4 regions of the Rossellomorea sp. YZS02 genome follow, and region 2 is predicted to be linked to each of the others. Evidence: riboswitches for the same ligand, from Rfam matches in the RefSeq annotation. Region 2 holds a riboswitch; each other region holds the start of a gene.
What was found. Region 2 has a riboswitch for thiamine pyrophosphate ahead of tenA (thiaminase II). Riboswitches for the same ligand answer to the same signal wherever they lie in the genome.
Positions count from the first base shown of each region.

Region 1: another riboswitch for thiamine pyrophosphate. It lies ahead of thiT (energy-coupled thiamine transporter ThiT); the one in region 2 lies ahead of tenA (thiaminase II).
Region 3: another riboswitch for thiamine pyrophosphate. It lies ahead of thiC (phosphomethylpyrimidine synthase ThiC); the one in region 2 lies ahead of tenA (thiaminase II).
Region 4: another riboswitch for thiamine pyrophosphate. It lies ahead of SLH55_RS07755 (ABC transporter substrate-binding protein); the one in region 2 lies ahead of tenA (thiaminase II).

Region 1 covers NZ_JAXBLY010000017.1:51,904-55,923, reverse strand. The annotation lists gene SLH55_RS16515 (threonine/serine exporter family protein) at 1-437, opposite strand, end outside; gene SLH55_RS16510 (DedA family protein) at 615-1,217, opposite strand; gene thiT (energy-coupled thiamine transporter ThiT) at 1,362-1,958, opposite strand; TPP riboswitch at 2,031-2,129, opposite strand; gene SLH55_RS16500 (hypothetical protein) at 2,197-2,496, opposite strand; gene SLH55_RS16495 (DL-endopeptidase inhibitor IseA family protein) at 2,683-3,837, opposite strand; gene SLH55_RS16490 (RNA polymerase sigma factor) at 3,818-4,020, opposite strand, start outside.
Region 2 covers NZ_JAXBLY010000012.1:71,311-75,330, reverse strand. The annotation lists gene SLH55_RS13055 (sensor histidine kinase) at 1-714, shown strand, start outside; gene SLH55_RS13050 (response regulator transcription factor) at 711-1,310, shown strand; TPP riboswitch at 1,574-1,681, shown strand; gene tenA (thiaminase II) at 1,799-2,506, shown strand; gene SLH55_RS13040 (ECF transporter S component) at 2,499-3,077, shown strand; gene SLH55_RS13035 (ABC transporter ATP-binding protein) at 3,091-4,020, shown strand, end outside.
Region 3 covers NZ_JAXBLY010000019.1:76,714-80,733, forward strand. The annotation lists gene thiC (phosphomethylpyrimidine synthase ThiC) at 1-905, opposite strand, end outside; TPP riboswitch at 1,056-1,171, opposite strand; gene SLH55_RS17700 (copper homeostasis protein CutC) at 1,243-1,935, opposite strand; gene SLH55_RS17705 (hypothetical protein) at 2,074-2,406, shown strand; gene SLH55_RS17710 (DUF2584 domain-containing protein) at 2,439-2,681, opposite strand; gene SLH55_RS17715 (alpha/beta hydrolase family protein) at 2,726-3,508, opposite strand; gene SLH55_RS17720 (ABC transporter substrate-binding protein) at 3,739-4,020, shown strand, end outside.
Region 4 covers NZ_JAXBLY010000006.1:82,476-86,495, reverse strand. The annotation lists gene SLH55_RS07765 (ABC transporter permease) at 1-649, opposite strand, end outside; gene SLH55_RS07760 (MTH1187 family thiamine-binding protein) at 649-939, opposite strand; gene SLH55_RS07755 (ABC transporter substrate-binding protein) at 952-1,938, opposite strand; TPP riboswitch at 2,070-2,179, opposite strand; gene SLH55_RS07750 (phosphotransferase enzyme family protein) at 2,271-3,152, opposite strand; gene SLH55_RS07745 (aldo/keto reductase) at 3,240-4,020, shown strand, end outside.

The DNA of each region.
Region 1 (4,020 bases), on a different contig from region 2:
AGGAAGTCATTCCATCCCCCTTGGAACATGATGAGGAAGCATCCACTTGCGATTGCTGCCGCCACCACCTGAATCAGGAAGGAATAGGATAAATCGGATTGATCCAACTTCTCAAGGGCATTGTACGCTTCTTCAAGGGTCAAATGACCTTGACTGATTTGCCTCGAGATACTGTTTACGAGAGTCACTTTCTCAAGATCCGTTGACCTCTCATTAATCCGGATCAGCTTTGTCTTCGTCGGTTCTGAGGTCTCAATCGAGAAAATGATCCCCGTAGGCGTCACATAGCTGTGGGATTCGGATATCCCAAACGAAGCAGCGATCCGCATCATCGTATCCTCGACGCGGTACGTCTCCGCCCCGCTTTGCAGCATGATCTTCCCTGCCAGCAGGCTGACCTCCATAATGTCGTATCTTCTTATCATTTTTGCTTCCATATGATCTCTCCACACGCGCTTTTTTGAATAGGTCTAGTGTATAGGAAAGCAGTGGTGTAAGCAATGAGTAAGAGGAAGATTTTACGTGGATATAAATATACAAAAAAACAGGGGGAGGTTGATTTTATCGAAATATGTTCTGAAACTTTTCTTTTATGAGCCGGAATTCCTTTCGGGTCAATCCAGACTTCTCGAATAATCCTTTTTCTTGCGATTTCTTTTTAACATCATATACGCACCCGTTACCACCACAAAACCAATAAGGACCAACACTTGATAGTCTTCAATCACTTCAAGTATCACATCTTTCTCCCCATCATATAACTTTCCTATACTCAAAAACAGGAAAGTGGAAGGAGCAATACCGAGCATCGTCAGGAGGGAATAGGCCTTCACATCCATTTTCGCCATGCCTGCAAGGAAGGGGATGACATTCCCTAAATGAAGTGGACTTGCGATCGCTACGCTCCAAATTCCGTATCGATTGAACTTTTCCTGGCCCAATCTGAGCTTCTCCAGCTTCTTTGGCTTGAGCTTCCCCTCTATCTTCTCCCCCAGTTTAAAACTGATATAGTATGGTATATAACTTCCCATGGTGTATAAAAAGCTTCCAGCTATTGAAATGACTCCGATTTCCACCCAGGTTAAATCGAGGATGAATCCCATCGTCACGATGAAAAATGTTCCAAAAAAAGGAAAAGCACTTCCTTCAATAAATAGAGAAAACAATACACCCCATATCCCCCATTCTTCTGCAATACGTATGATCCATTCCGACATCCCACTCACTCCTGCATATTATCGTATCTTCAATATAATAAAGATCTTGAAATTCCAACAGAAACCGCGGAAGTAATTCCCTCTAAGACTTGGGGTGTATTGACAAAAAAAGACCGGTCATGTATCAGACCAGTCCCAGTAATGTTATGATGCCTTTCGGCTGATTTCCTGCTGGTGCGTCCGTACTTTGATCAGTCTTGGCGCCATGTTGACCATGATCATCAATACAATGGAACATAAAACAGCCGAACCCAGCATGGTGATGCCGTTTACTATGAGAGAGAAGAGCAGCGGCGACATATCATCAGGGGCGTATTCGGCAAAAAACACAAACCCTGCGATGAAATGCCAGAAATAGCGGGCGAGGCTTCCCGCAAATGTCGCAATCACTACCCACAGAATGGCTTTGGATCGTCTGCTTTTTCCTAATGCTGCCTGTATCTTCCCCGCAAAAACACCGGCAAAACCAATGAAGGCAAAGGCGATGAAGTACTCTATTACCATTTGAACCGGTGTCGCAATCCAGGCATCTCCAAGGGCAATCTGCAATATTCCCCATAGAAATCCTCCCATTAGTCCTGCTCTCCATCCACGTCGATAAGATAATAGAAAGATCGGAACCATGGCAATTGAAATAGAGATACTCGGTGACAGCTTAATAGAAGGCATCATATCAAGGATGACGGCGAAGGCTGCCATCAATGACGCTTCAAGTAATACAATGAGTCGAGTGTGTTTCATATAAAAAATCCCCCTTAGGTAATGAAACGAAACCATAAGGAGGCTGAGTGCATGCATTGAAATAAGCATAAATAGGCTTATTTTCCACATCCCTACGCTAGTCCTAACTAACAGGTTCAGAGGGTCAGAACAGATTGTTCACTCTCAGCTTTCGCTCCCCTTGTGGTAACGTTTATAAAGTTGTTAAGATTTATTATACATGAAGATTGATAGAATTAAAGTATGAAAGGTTCTTTTCTTAAGGTGTCTCTCTGAGAGGATCATGAAGGATAATGACGGGCATTGACTTAGGGGTGACCATGAATCCATATACTTTTCCATCCTTGTCCTTATACGCTACAGAATAATCTCCAAATTGAGGGGAGAATTCAACGTTTTGATATTCAAGATCAAGGTCCTGATACTTAAGGCTCACATACAGTTTGGTAGCGATCCTTGCTGTCAGGTGCTGCACAGTGGAAATCCGGTTGGCTACTATTATGAGGATGATTGCGATACCGAGTAACATGACTTTCTTTGTCCTGGACAATCTGATCATTCATCTAGCCCCCTTTTATTTCTTCATGACTACTATACTCGTATACTCTCTATTATATACCTATTTACTGAACCATGACAAAAGAGCTACTCTAATGGACGTGTGTCATAATACCCATTTTTAGCAGCTCTATTTTTGTTATTTACTTTGTTCTTTTTCATTCAAGAAGGAGTCCTCTTAAAATATCTACTGAATTGGCATGAATCCTACGTTCCAATAGCCGTCTTCATCCTTTACCATCTGAAAGCCCATATCTCCCTCACCACCATTATCATACTTAATATATCCATCCATATCGCTTGTTTGAATAAATTCACCGTTATCGATTCCTTTGAAGACACGTAATATACTTTCCTTCGTCACCCTGTCCGCTCGGGGAAACTTCTCGTCCTCTTCTTTTGTCCATCGAATATAATCCGGTCTGTCTGTGTACATTTCATAGACAAGGTCATGTCGTTCGTCCAGTGATGCCTGGACATACAACTTTGCTATGCTGATGGGGGATAACCCGTGTAAATGTTCTTCCTTTGGATCTTGGGAAAACACTTGATAGACCGACTCTTCTTCTGATGTCAGACTGAGGTTCCACTCACTGGTCTCTTTCTTGACTTCTCTAAAAGAGAAGGGCATCACCACACTGAACTTCCATCCATTATCATAAATCAACCTGAACCTTTGGACATTCACTTCCCGGGAACCTTCCGAAACCGGTATTTCGTAAGTTACATCACTCATCGATTCTGATGTTCTCACCTTAATGGCAGTAGTATTGCTCCATTGATAACTGGTTTCATAAGATACATCGGGCTGTGCCAGCTTTCCTTTATAGACTATAAAGGGGAGATCCTCCGCCAGCTGTTTAGCCGCATCCGGCGTAAAGCTCTCTATCAGGAAATGGATCACTTTATCTCTTGAGTCAAATTCTTCACTCATAAATCGGTAGCGCTCCCCTTTATATTCAAAGGTTTCAGCAGTCCCTTTATCGTTAAGGATCAAATCATATCGATTATACGCTGCTGCCATCAGTTTATCGGCCGTCGGTTCATTCAACTCAGTGGGTTCATTTGAAGCTGGAGTCACCATGGCGTCTTGCTCCTGCGAAGCGTTTTGACCGTCCCTTCCAACGCCAATCAGTTCAATTGTCAAGAATATCCCCGCCAATATAAAGGCAGCAGCCATTAAATTCGGAACCAACTTCCCCCACTTCTTCGCACTCTTTTCTTGACTATTCATTTCATCAAATAGTTTCGATTTCAACTCTCTCTTAAACTCTTTGCGCGGAGCAGGGACTGGTCGGTTTTTCAAAGATTGTAATACGTCATCATTGGATTTTTCGTTCATTTACCAGCACCGCCTTGTAATTGGAATTTCCCACTAATTTTTTCAACAGATTCATACCCCTGTGATAATCTACTTTTACTTTAGAAGGCTTGCAATCGAGGATTTCAGCTGTTTCTTTGACGGAGTATTCTCTTAATCCCCTTAAAATGACCACATTTCGATAATCAGGCTTCAGCTTTGAAA
Region 2 (4,020 bases):
ATCAGCGTCATTCTTCTACCTTTCAATATCTATAATCGAAATAAACAAGTGCAGCTCGAAGACCAGTTGGAAGATGCCAACAAGCGTATTTCAGACCTTGTCAAGCAAGAAGAAAGGCAAAGGATTGCGCGGGATCTGCATGATACGCTTGGGCAGAAGCTTTCTCTGATCGGTTTAAAAAGTGACCTGGCGAGGAAATTGGTGTATAAAGATCCAGAGCAGGCACGACAAGAATTAAAAGACGTTCAACAAACGGCGAGAACGGCTTTGAGTGAGGTAAGGACAATGGTTTCCCAGATGAGGGGAATCCGATTGATGGATGAGATCGTCAGGATAAAGCAGCTCTTAAAGGCGGCTGAAATTGAATTCATAATGAATGAAGACGACTCCCTCCCTCATTTATCACTCTTCATGGAGAATATATTAAGCATGTGCTTAAAAGAGGCTGTCACAAATGTGGTCAAACATAGCAAGGCTTCTTATTGTGAACTCACCTTGGAAGAATCCGATAAAGAGATGACGATTGTGGTGAAAGATGACGGTGTGGGGATCGGAAGTGATTACACACAGTCAGGAGGAAGCGGTCTGATCGGGATGAGGGAGCGACTGGAATTTGTCAATGGCAGTCTGGACATTGTTTCGGGGGAAGGCACCACCCTGATCATGCGGGTGCCTAAAGTAATCAAACAGACAGACAGGGAGGGAATGGAATGATTCGAATTGTGATTGCCGAAGATCAGCGAATGCTGTTGGGTGCCCTGGGGTCTCTTTTGAGTTTGGAAGATGATATGGAAGTGGTAGGGAAAGCCGGCAACGGTGAAGAAGCCATTTCCCTCGTGCATGAACTCAAGCCGGATATCTGCATCATGGATATCGAAATGCCTAAAAAGACAGGCCTTGAAGCTGCAGAGGAGTTGAAAGGTGAAGAATGTAAGGTGATCATCCTTACTACTTTTGCAAGATCCGGTTATTTCCAGCGTGCTTTAAAAGGAGGAGTAAAGGGTTACTTGTTGAAGGACAGTCCCAGTGAAGAACTGGCAAACTCAATCCGCCTGGTAATGGACGGTAAGCGTATCTACGCACCGGAGTTGATGGATGATGTCTACAGCGAAGAAAACCCTCTCACAGACCGTGAAAAAGAAGTGCTGGAGCTCGTTGCCGAAGGGAAGAACACAAAGGAAATCGCTGATGAATTAAAGCTTAAAACAGGTACTGTCAGGAACTATATCTCCACCATACTCGACAAGCTTGAAGTGAAAAATCGAATCGAAGCCATCACACAATCCAAAGAAAAAGGGTGGTTTAAATAAAGAGAGGGACGGACCTTCAAGAAGGTCCGTCCCTCTTATTAAATTGCAAGTTTATGGATGTTCATTCAGTGCTGATAGGCAGACAAAAATGGTCTGATGAACTTTTTTATAAAAAATTTATTGCATTTAATCTGCTGTACAACCTTTTGCTGCCACTGGATCCGACGGCCGATTGGTAACTGAAAATATAACATGAATTGTTTTTTTATGTTGACAACTAAAAGTATCATGATACGATTACAACGAAAACAAAATTTCATAAGACGATCCACTAGGGGTGCCTTCTAAAAGGCTGAGATTAAAGTGTTACTTTAAGACCCTTCGAACCTGATCTGGTTGAGACCAGCGTAGGGAAGTGGTGTTTGACGGTCGCAAAGAATACTAGTCTATCATTCTGATCTCAAGCCACTTTCTGTATGCTGTATGCATCACGGGAAGTGGCTTTTTTGTTGCCCATTTCGGGTCGTCTGGAAAAGGAGCAGGAAATTATGTCATTTTCAAAAGTACTACGAAACGAAGTCAATGAAATTTGGGATGCGAGCTTTCAACATCCTTTCGTTAAAGGAATAGGGGATGGAACGCTACCAATCGAGAAGTTCAAGTACTATCTTTTGCAAGATGCCTATTACCTTTCACATTTCTCAAAGGTGCAGGCGCTTGGTGCATCAAAGGCATTGGATCTACATACGACATCACGAATGGCAACGCACGCTGTAGGGACGAATGAAGCAGAGCTTTCATTACATGAAAATTTCTCCAAGCAATTAGGCATTACCGAAGAGGAAAGAAAGAATTTCAGGCCTGCCCCTACGGCATATGCCTATACCTCGCATATGTATCGTTCCGCACGGTATGGGGGTCTAGCTGATATCCTGGCGGCGATCCTCCCATGCTATTGGCTCTATTACGAAGTGGGGGAACGCCTGAAATTTTGCACACCGGAAGAGCCTGTTTATCAGGAATGGATTAAGGCATACGGAGGGGAGTGGTTTAAAGAGCTAGTGGAAGAACAAATCCAACGACTTGATGAATTGGCAGAATCCATGACCGAATGTGACAAAGAAAGAATGAAAGATAATTTCATTTTAAGCAGCATTTATGAATTACAGTTTTGGGAGATGGCTTATACCCTTGAACAATGGCCGTTTCAGCATGCCCTGTATGCAGGTAAGGAAATGAGTGAACCACATGTCTAAATTAAAACTGACCGACATTTTAGTGACGGTGGTCATTTCCATTATGTTTGGCGTCATTTATAAGCTTTGGGGGCCATTTTATAATTTGTTGAAACCAATTGGATTGCATGCAGATCAATTTATCTATGGAATGTGGTTCATGGCGGCCACAGTGGCATTTTTGATTATCCGAAAACCGGGAGTCGCCATTTTAGCAGAAATAGCCGCTTCTTCAGGAGAGTTTCTAATGGGTTCAGAATGGGGACTCGAGGTTCTTTTATTCGGAGTGATTCAGGGATTGATGGCAGAATTGGTTTTCTTCCTAACGAAATATAAACGCTATGATCTTTCAATTATATGTTTAGCGGCTGTTGGGTCTGCATGTGGCTCCATTTTAATGGATTACATGAAAGGGTATATAGGGGATTTAGTCCTTTGGAATTTGACATTATTCATCGTTGTGAGAATACTTGGATCGATTGTCATCGCAGGTGCAGGATCTTTTTATGTGGTAAGGGCTCTTGAGAAAACAGGAGTCACAAGTCTAGTAAGACGAGCAAATCAAGATGATTACGATGTATTGAACCATTAAAGGGGTGATGCGTATGCATGTCGAAAAACTTCGACTTACATTTCCCGGATCGGAAAAACGGATGTTTAATGATGTCAGTCTGTCAATCAAGGAAGGGGAGAAAGTATTGCTATTGGGACCATCCGGATGTGGTAAATCAACACTTCTCCATGTTTTATCAGGGGTGATCCCCAGATCTGTGGATGTTCCCATGAGAGCTGCAAACTTGGAGGCATCAGAATCTTATGGCTATGTATTTCAAGATCCGGACTCACAATTTTGTATGCCCTTCGTTGATGAAGAATTGGCCTTTGTGCTGGAGAATTTACGGACTCCCCGTGAAAAGATGAAAGGTGAAATCCGACGGTTATTATCTGAGGTGGGATTGGAACTTGATGATCCCCATACGAAAATCTCAACATTATCAGGAGGCATGAAGCAGAAATTGGCCATTGCTTCTGCTCTTGCCTCGGTGCCAGATACATTGTTCCTGGACGAACCGACTTCGATGTTGGATGAGCAAAGTACAACATCTGTTTGGAAAACAATAAAAGAGATCTGTTTAGATAAAACACTGGTAATCGTAGAGCATAAACTTGATCACGTCCTTGACATGATCGATCGAATCATCGTTTTCGATTCAAATGGAACCATTATGGCGGATGGAGCGAAGGAGTGGATCCTGAACCATTACAAAGGTACGTTGAAGAGCTTGGGTGTCTGGTATCCGGACGCCTGGAAGGAGTATCTGACATCCCGTCAAACGAGGGAGATTCCCTCGTTGGGACCTGTGATTGCAAGACTGGAGGATTTTAAAGGCTATATTCAAAAGAAAGAAAAGGTTCATTTGCCTCATGCCGAAATCCGTAAAGGGGAATGGATTGCTATAACAGGAGAGAATGGTGCAGGGAAATCAACGTTACTTCACAGCTTAATGAAATTCATTCATACGAGCGGTACGTAC
Region 3 (4,020 bases), on a different contig from region 2:
GTGGTACGATCAACGGTTAAATGAATATATCTCAACAATACCCCGGAATGGATGGTAAAGTAATCAACACCCTGCTCTGCCTGCTCGATCAGCGTATCCCGGTACACCTCCCACGTAAGATCTTCTGCTATCCCGTTTACCTTTTCCAGAGCTTGATAGATCGGTACAGTACCTACAGGGACGGGAGAGTTCCGAATCACCCACTCACGTGTAGTATGAATGTCTTTCCCTGTCGATAAGTCCATGATGGTATCTGCGCCCCACCTGGTTGCCCATGTCATTTTCTCCACTTCTTCTTCAATCGAGGATGATACAGCAGAATTGCCGATATTCGCATTGATCTTCACATGGAAGTGTCGGCCGATGATCATGGGCTCACATTCAGGATGATTGATATTAGAAGGTATGATTGCCCTTCCGCTTGCCACCTCATCTCTTACAAAAGCCGGATCCACATTTTCCCGGATTGAGATGAACTCCATTTCTGGTGTAATGATTCCTTTCTTTGCGTAGTGCATTTGAGTGATGTTACCACCCTTTTTTGCCCGTAAAGGATTTCGGTTTGCATGAGGGAACCATTTCAGCCCGGCACCGGGGTCTTTACTTCTATAACCGTTATCTTCCGGAACGACTTCACGTCCTTCGTAGACTTCCACGTCTCCTCGTTCCATAATCCATTTCTTCCGCACCGAAGGCAATCCTTTATTGATATCCACACGATATTGTGGATCTGTATACGGCCCACTCGTATCGTAAACACAAACAGGAGCATTCTCTTCTTCCCCAAAGGCTGCCTTCGTCTTACTCTGTTCAATTTCTCTCATCGGAACGTTTATGTCCGGCCGTGATCCTCTGACGTACACTTTTTTACTGTTTGTAAATTGAGATTTTAACTCGATTGCCATCTACCTTCTCCTCCTTGTGATTGGGTCCGGAAGGTTACCTCGTCAGGCAGTTCACTTATCCTTAAGTGAAAATGAAGACACAAAAAAGGGTCCTGAATGATCAGAACCCGACATGTCAAAAAGTAGTAAGCGCCTTAAATAAAAACATTTGGCACTTCTCCACTACTTCCCTCCGCTGGTATCATCCAGATCAGGTTCAAAGGGTCAAAGAACTCCTGCGTTCTTCTCTCAGTCCAAGCTTGTATCGGACTCCCCCAGTAGAAATAAGAATATTCAGTTGTTACATACTATTTTTACCATACCGGAATTCCGTTTCATATAGGTTGAAAGAATCAATTCAGGACATGATCACTTTTTTGAATGCTGCTACTTTTTCCTGGTCTATTGCCCTATCGTATCTTCCCTGGTGGCGTACACCTGACCCTACATGGTATTCCTTCGCATGTAGCACACTGTGTATTTCGTCGATGTTATCAAGCGTTAACCCTGAACCGGGCATGATAAGAGGTCCGCCAGCCTTCTCTACTTTTATCATGCTTTTAATGTTTTCGAGCCCTTCTCTCACCACGGATCTACCTCCTGATGTAAGAATCCTCTCTACTGCCAGTTCCGATCGATGTATTTCTTTACAAAGGACTACCGGATCCAAAGCCTCGTCGATTGCCCTGTGAAATGTGATCGATTGCCCATCCGCGGCTTGAACAATTTCCTTTAACGCATTCACATCCAGTTTTCCCTCATGTGTTAGAGCACCAAATACGATCCCCTCACCACCGATTTCCTTAATGGTCCGAACCTGGTCTGCCATGACTTTAACCTCGTCCATGGAATACCGAAAGGATGAGGAATGCAGACGGATCATGATCTGAACAGGAATAGAGACTGCTTCCAATACCTTTTCTATGACATGGTACCCTGGTGTCAATCCTCCCGTATGTATGGCGGATACTAATTCAAGACGATCTGCTCCGGAAGCTTCTGCTGCCCTTGCATCTTCTTCATTTAAGACAATGATTTCAAGTTTACTCATGGTGTCCTCCAATCATTCATTATTTCCTTTACTGTACCACATAAGGAAAATCAACCCCTTCAAAAAAAAAAAGAAACATGTTCACGTACAAGCCTGAATATCTTTTGAATATGTGCATTATGGTGAAGGAGGAGAAATATGAAGCGTCTGATTGTCTTGCTATTATGCGTATTTGTATTGAGTGCATGCGGGGAGAAAAAGCCTGCATCCTATGAGTTATGCGGATATGGGGATATGATGGTGGTGAACGACAAGGAATATGTGAAGGTATCCGTAGAGAAGAAGCTGACCCTAAATGAAAAGATCGGTTCCATCAAAGAAAAGATCGAAACCAAGTATCATCCAGTGAATGACTTTACGGCAAATACATTGGCAAAAGGGACACCCATTTATAGTGTGAAAGATCATAAGAATTATCTTATCGCTCAAACGAAGGATAACCGTTATCTGTTGTATGAGGAAATCAAATAAAACGAGTGGCTGCCTGCAGCCACTCGTTTTATTTAATTTGTCCTGTTCAGGGAGATCAACCGGTAGAAGATCGTCGTGACCCCATCCTTCCACTCCATCTTCTCAATTGTTCCGAAACCAATCGGATCACTGTGTTTCGACTTTCTCACATCAATGGGGATATGCATCGGAAATAGACGATATCCAGATTTTTGAAGGTGAAAGAGATTCCCTTCTTTTCTTTCTTCTTTCCCTTTTGTCACGATCATCGTGTTAAGTTCTAAGCCCATGCCCATTTTGTATGACCTCAATCCTTTTTAATCTCATCATACACCACTGACTATTGGTCCTTCATCCAGGAACAGAGCAGGGAAACGATCTGTTGGTTCTTTCGGGGCGGAAAATAGTGGGTGAACTCTTTGTAATAATGGGACGTGACCGGTTTCCCGAGTTCCTTCAATCTTTTTTCTAATCTATATGCATGCTCCACGGAAACGTTCTGGTCTTTTTCACCATGAATGATCAAAACCGGTGCCTCTAACTTCTGGAGTGAATAAAGGGGGGTTCGCCATTCATACCTTTCAGGAACTTTATTGGGGCTCCCCCCGATCACTCTCTTCATCATCCTGCGGAGATCCTTTCGCTCCTCATATGTAAGGAACATATCAGACACGCCCCCCCACGTGACCACGGACGTCACCTCCGTGTACTCGATACCCGTCATGAGGGCCATGACACCACCCCTGGAAAAGCCGAATACATGGATCCGATTCCGGGTTGTTCGTGGATGGTTCTTAAGCAATTCCACTCCGGAAAGAGCATCTTCCCGGTCATCCCCGGCAAAGTCTTCATTCCCCTCTCCCCCTAGATTTCCTCTGTAATAGGGAGCAAAGACGATAAATCCGTGTGAGGCGAACTGGGCGATCCGTGCGGGTCTCACCATTCCGACCCCTTTGATCCCCCCTCTTAAATATAAGAAAGCATCATACTTCCCCTTCAGGACAGGTTCCGCGAGCAGCCCCTTCACCCTGAGCCCAGAGGATATATAAGTGACTTCAAACAACACCACATGTGGATTAGGTGATGGAAACAATACTTTTTGTATAACACTTCCGTCTTTCATATTCTCTTCCTTTCAAAACGTGCACTGGGTAATCACACATTTTTCGTACTTTACATAGAATACTTTAGCTAATTGAAATAGGCAAAGTCCCAAAAAGCTTTATGATCATCCTACCCTATTGCCTTATAGATAAAACTAGGCGACAACTGCACTCATCCCAACTATCGATCACCCTTAATAAGTAAAGGAGGAAGATTAAATTGAGAAAATGGCTTCAAACCGGTTTAGGTATACTCCTCATTCTCACGTTGACGATCGGCTTGACCGCATGCGGAGAAAAAGAAGAAGCAGTTCAAAAGGTCCGGGTGGCAGAAGTGACCCGCTCGATCTTCTACGCACCTGAATATGTCGCAATTGAAAAAGGGTTTTTCAAAGACGAGGGGCTCGACATTGAACTGACCACCACGTGGGGCGGGGATAAAACCATGACCACATTATTATCCGGCGGTGCGGATGTCGCTTTGGTCGGCTCTGAAACGTCCATCTATGTCCATGCACAAGGGTCCGATGAT
Region 4 (4,020 bases), on a different contig from region 2:
CGGTCCTGAATGAAGACGATGCGAGTGTCATATAAACACCAATGCCTTTTTGGGCACCCAGCCATTCAGAGATGACCGCTCCCATTACACTGTAAGTAGCTGAGATTTTCAATCCCGAGAAGATGGACGGCAGTGCGTGTGGCCACTCCACTTTCCTGAAGATCTGCCCTTTTGATGCTCCCGACATTTTCATATATAGGATGTATTCTGCATTTGTCTGTCTGAATCCATCGAGTGCAGAGACCGCCACTGGAAAGAAGCAGATCAACGTAATGACGATGATTTTCGGCAATAGTCCAAACCCAAACCAAATGACAAGAAGTGGCGCAAGGACGATAATGGGTATATTCTGGGACAGAATCATCAGTGGATAGATTGCTTCCTTTACCTTTGGAAGGAGATGGAGTCCGACCGCTGTCCCGATTCCAATCGAACAGCCAATCACAAACCCTGCAATCGTAAGAGTCGTCGTCGAAGCAAGATGTCCCTTGAACACAGGCCACGAAGCAATACCTTCTGCCCAAATGTCTGAAGGTGGAGGCATCAGCCAAGCAGGTACTTCGAATACTCTGATGGATACTTCCCAAATGATGAATAAAAGGATGAGGACCAAGAAGGGTCTCCATCCTTTTGAAATCCATGTTCTCATCATCTAAACTTCTCCGTTAATTGATTCATTTCAATACCGTCGGGCTGATACAGTACTTTGATTTGTGAGATCACGTTTTTGCTACCTATTTCAATCATCCGTTCATTCATTTGTTCAATCACCTTAAATAGGTCAGATAGATTTCCCTCCATCGTCGTTTCCAAGGGATGTACTTCATATCGGACACCCGATTTTTCAATGATGGCAATTGCCTCATCAACATATGGAATGACGTCTTCCCCGTTATTTGTCTTCGGAATGATTTGTATGCTTACGAGTGAGTTCCCCATTTTGTTCACCTCTTATTTCGGTAAGAATTCGTTCGTGAATGCTTTCTTGCTTTCCAGCTTCTTATCTAATAAATCATTATCATACATCCATGATGCATAGTTTTCCCATACTTCAAGCTTCTGCTCTCCCCATCTTTCAGCGTCATCTTTGTACTTTGGTGCTAACCATTCCTGACTCTTCATGACTAGTTCTTTATCAAGATCAGGTGCTGCTTTCAGAAGAATGTCACCAGCTTCTTTCGGGTTATCGATGCTGTACTCGTACCCCTTGGAAGTAGCTGCCAGGAACGCTTTGACCGTATCAGGGTCTGATTCGATCATTTTTTCATTTGTGGTGAGGACCGGTGTGTAATAATCCAATTTATCCGAATAGTCCTTTACATACATCATGTTCAGATCCTCACCGCGAAGCTCTGCCTCGATACCCGTCCAACCATAGTAGATCCAGGCGAAATCAACATCCCGTTTTACGGCAGTAAAGAAATCGGTATCTCCCATGTTGATGAAATTCACTTTTTCCACATCGGCATTTTCCTGTTTCATGATCGAATCCATAACGGCTTTTTCAACAGGAGATCCCCATCCGCCATAGCTTTTCCCTTCGAAATCCTTAGGTTCTGTTATACCCTTGCTCTTAGGTGAAGCAAACCCTGAAGTATTATGCTGAATAACCGCAGCAATAGATACGAGCGGTACATCCTGGACTCGTGCTTGTGTGACACTTTCCTGGTATCCTACCCCGAATTGTGCCTTTCCTGAAGCAACGAGTTGGTCCGCACCCGCTTCTCCGGGTAAGATGATTTCAACATCGAGTCCCTGGTCTTTGAAGTAGCCTTTTTCTTTCGCTACATATAAACCGGTATGATTGGTGTTCGGTGTCCAGTCGAGTACGACCGAAACCTTTTTAAGACTTTCTTTCTTCTCATCAGTTGTATCTTCCCCAGCGCTGCAGGCAGTTAATAGAAATACAGAACAGATGATGAACATCCATTTTTTCATCATGTTTCCTCCTTACATCTTATACAATATCAACGTCTATTCAATTATTCTTCGCACATGAGGGTGAATGAATGTAAAATAAAAAAGCGCCCCGGGCTGTAGCCTAGGACGCATCGTTAAACATAATATGTATCGTTTAATAGAATGTTTCCTACGCTGGTATCAGCCAGTTCAGGTTCAAAGGGTCAGCATCTACAGGATACAATCTCAACCGGCCATTCCGGTCCCCCTACACATTGAATATGAAATTAAACGTGATCTTCTTTCCTACTGTGCCATAGAACGGATCGTTAATCAAGTATTTACTTTTCATTTTGATAAAATCCATATATTTAAACCCGGTTCAGGATCTCATCAATCAGGGAAACACAGAAGAGGCCCTTTTCTGCATATCCCTTTTGGTCATATAAAAAGGCATATTGCAAAAGGAAGAGAATGATCACTATAGGCAGCATCCTTTTCTCCAAGTTGGTCAAATGTCTTTCAGCCCCATATCCACCGACAAATAATTGTTTAGACCTGAAATAATTCTCCCTATCAACCTTTTCATTATCCTTCAGTAAACCTGCCAGAAAGTAAGCGATGTCTGTAATGCGTGGTGCCGTTCTGATCCTGGCAAAATCAATGATCCCACTGACATCATTCCCCTTCATCAATATATTCCCCCGATGATAATCACTATGGACAAGCTGAACAGGCAACTGGTCATAGTACGATTCCCAACCTTCCATTCTTGATAGTAAGTCCTTCCCTCGCTTCCCAATCCTTGTAGTTTCAAGCTCACTCATCCATTCCTTCACATGACGTGCTATATCCCAAGCCCTTATTTCATATGTGCTGCGATATTCTTTCAGGAGGCGGTGAAGGATTGAAAGGTTTGCTCCTGCACTTCCAAAGGAAGTGAAAGAACATTTCGTTAATGGCGTTCCAACAAGTTCTTCATAGAGTGAATAGATTTGCTTTCCCTCTTTCACAAAGGGTCTCTGTGATGAAGTTAAGATTGGGGATTCAACATGGAGGCCATTATTCAGTAGATATGAGGACAAATGGTACTCTTCCAAGCAATTCTCAATAGATGAATCCTCTCTCTTCTTTAGATAATAGGTTCTCTTACCATCCATCACCCTCATGACATGGGGATGAAGGTGGAGCATCTTCACGCCAGTCGCATCCACATCCCACTGACGTAATATATCCCAATGAGGTCCAATCATTTCTATTTCCTTTCAAAACGTAGTAATATACTTACTAGTATGACTTTGAAAGAATGTCTACATACCAAATGAAGAGAGGTTACATCTATGCAACGAATACAAATGACTGAAGACTTATCGTTCTCCAGGATCATTCATGGTTTGTGGAGGCTTGCAGATTGGAATCAATCGAAGGAAGATACACTATCCCTTATTCAACATAATATTGAAAACGGAATCACAACCTTTGACCATGCCGACATTTATGGTTCATACACATGTGAAGCTTTATTCGGTGAAGCTCTAGCCCTTGACCCTTCCTTGCGGGAAAAGATGGAGATTGTGACGAAATGCGGTATCGTTCTGCCTTCGGATCATCGACCTGAACATAAAACACATCATTACAACACTAGTAAGAAGCACATTCTCACATCCGTCGAGAATTCTCTTCAAAATTTAAAAACGGACTATATCGACTTATTATTAATTCACCGACCAGATCCATTCATGAATGGTGAGGAAGTGGCCGAAGCCTTCACTCAGTTAAAGGAAGAGGGAAAAGTACGCCATTTCGGTGTTTCAAATTTCAAAGATCATCAATGGAATATGCTTCAATCTTATTTACCGTTCCCATTGATTACAAACCAAATTGAACTATCTGCTTATCACTTAGAGAACTTTGAAGATGGCACTTTAAATCTATGTCAGGAAAAACGAGTGGCACCGATGGCATGGTCGCCACTCGCAGGAGGGGCAATCTTTAAAGGTGAAGATGAGAAAGCTCTCCGACTTCAACACACATTAAAGAACATCCAAGAGGAAACGGGTGCAAAGGGAATTGACGAAGTTTTATATGCATGGCTTCTCAATCATCCAGCTAATATTATGC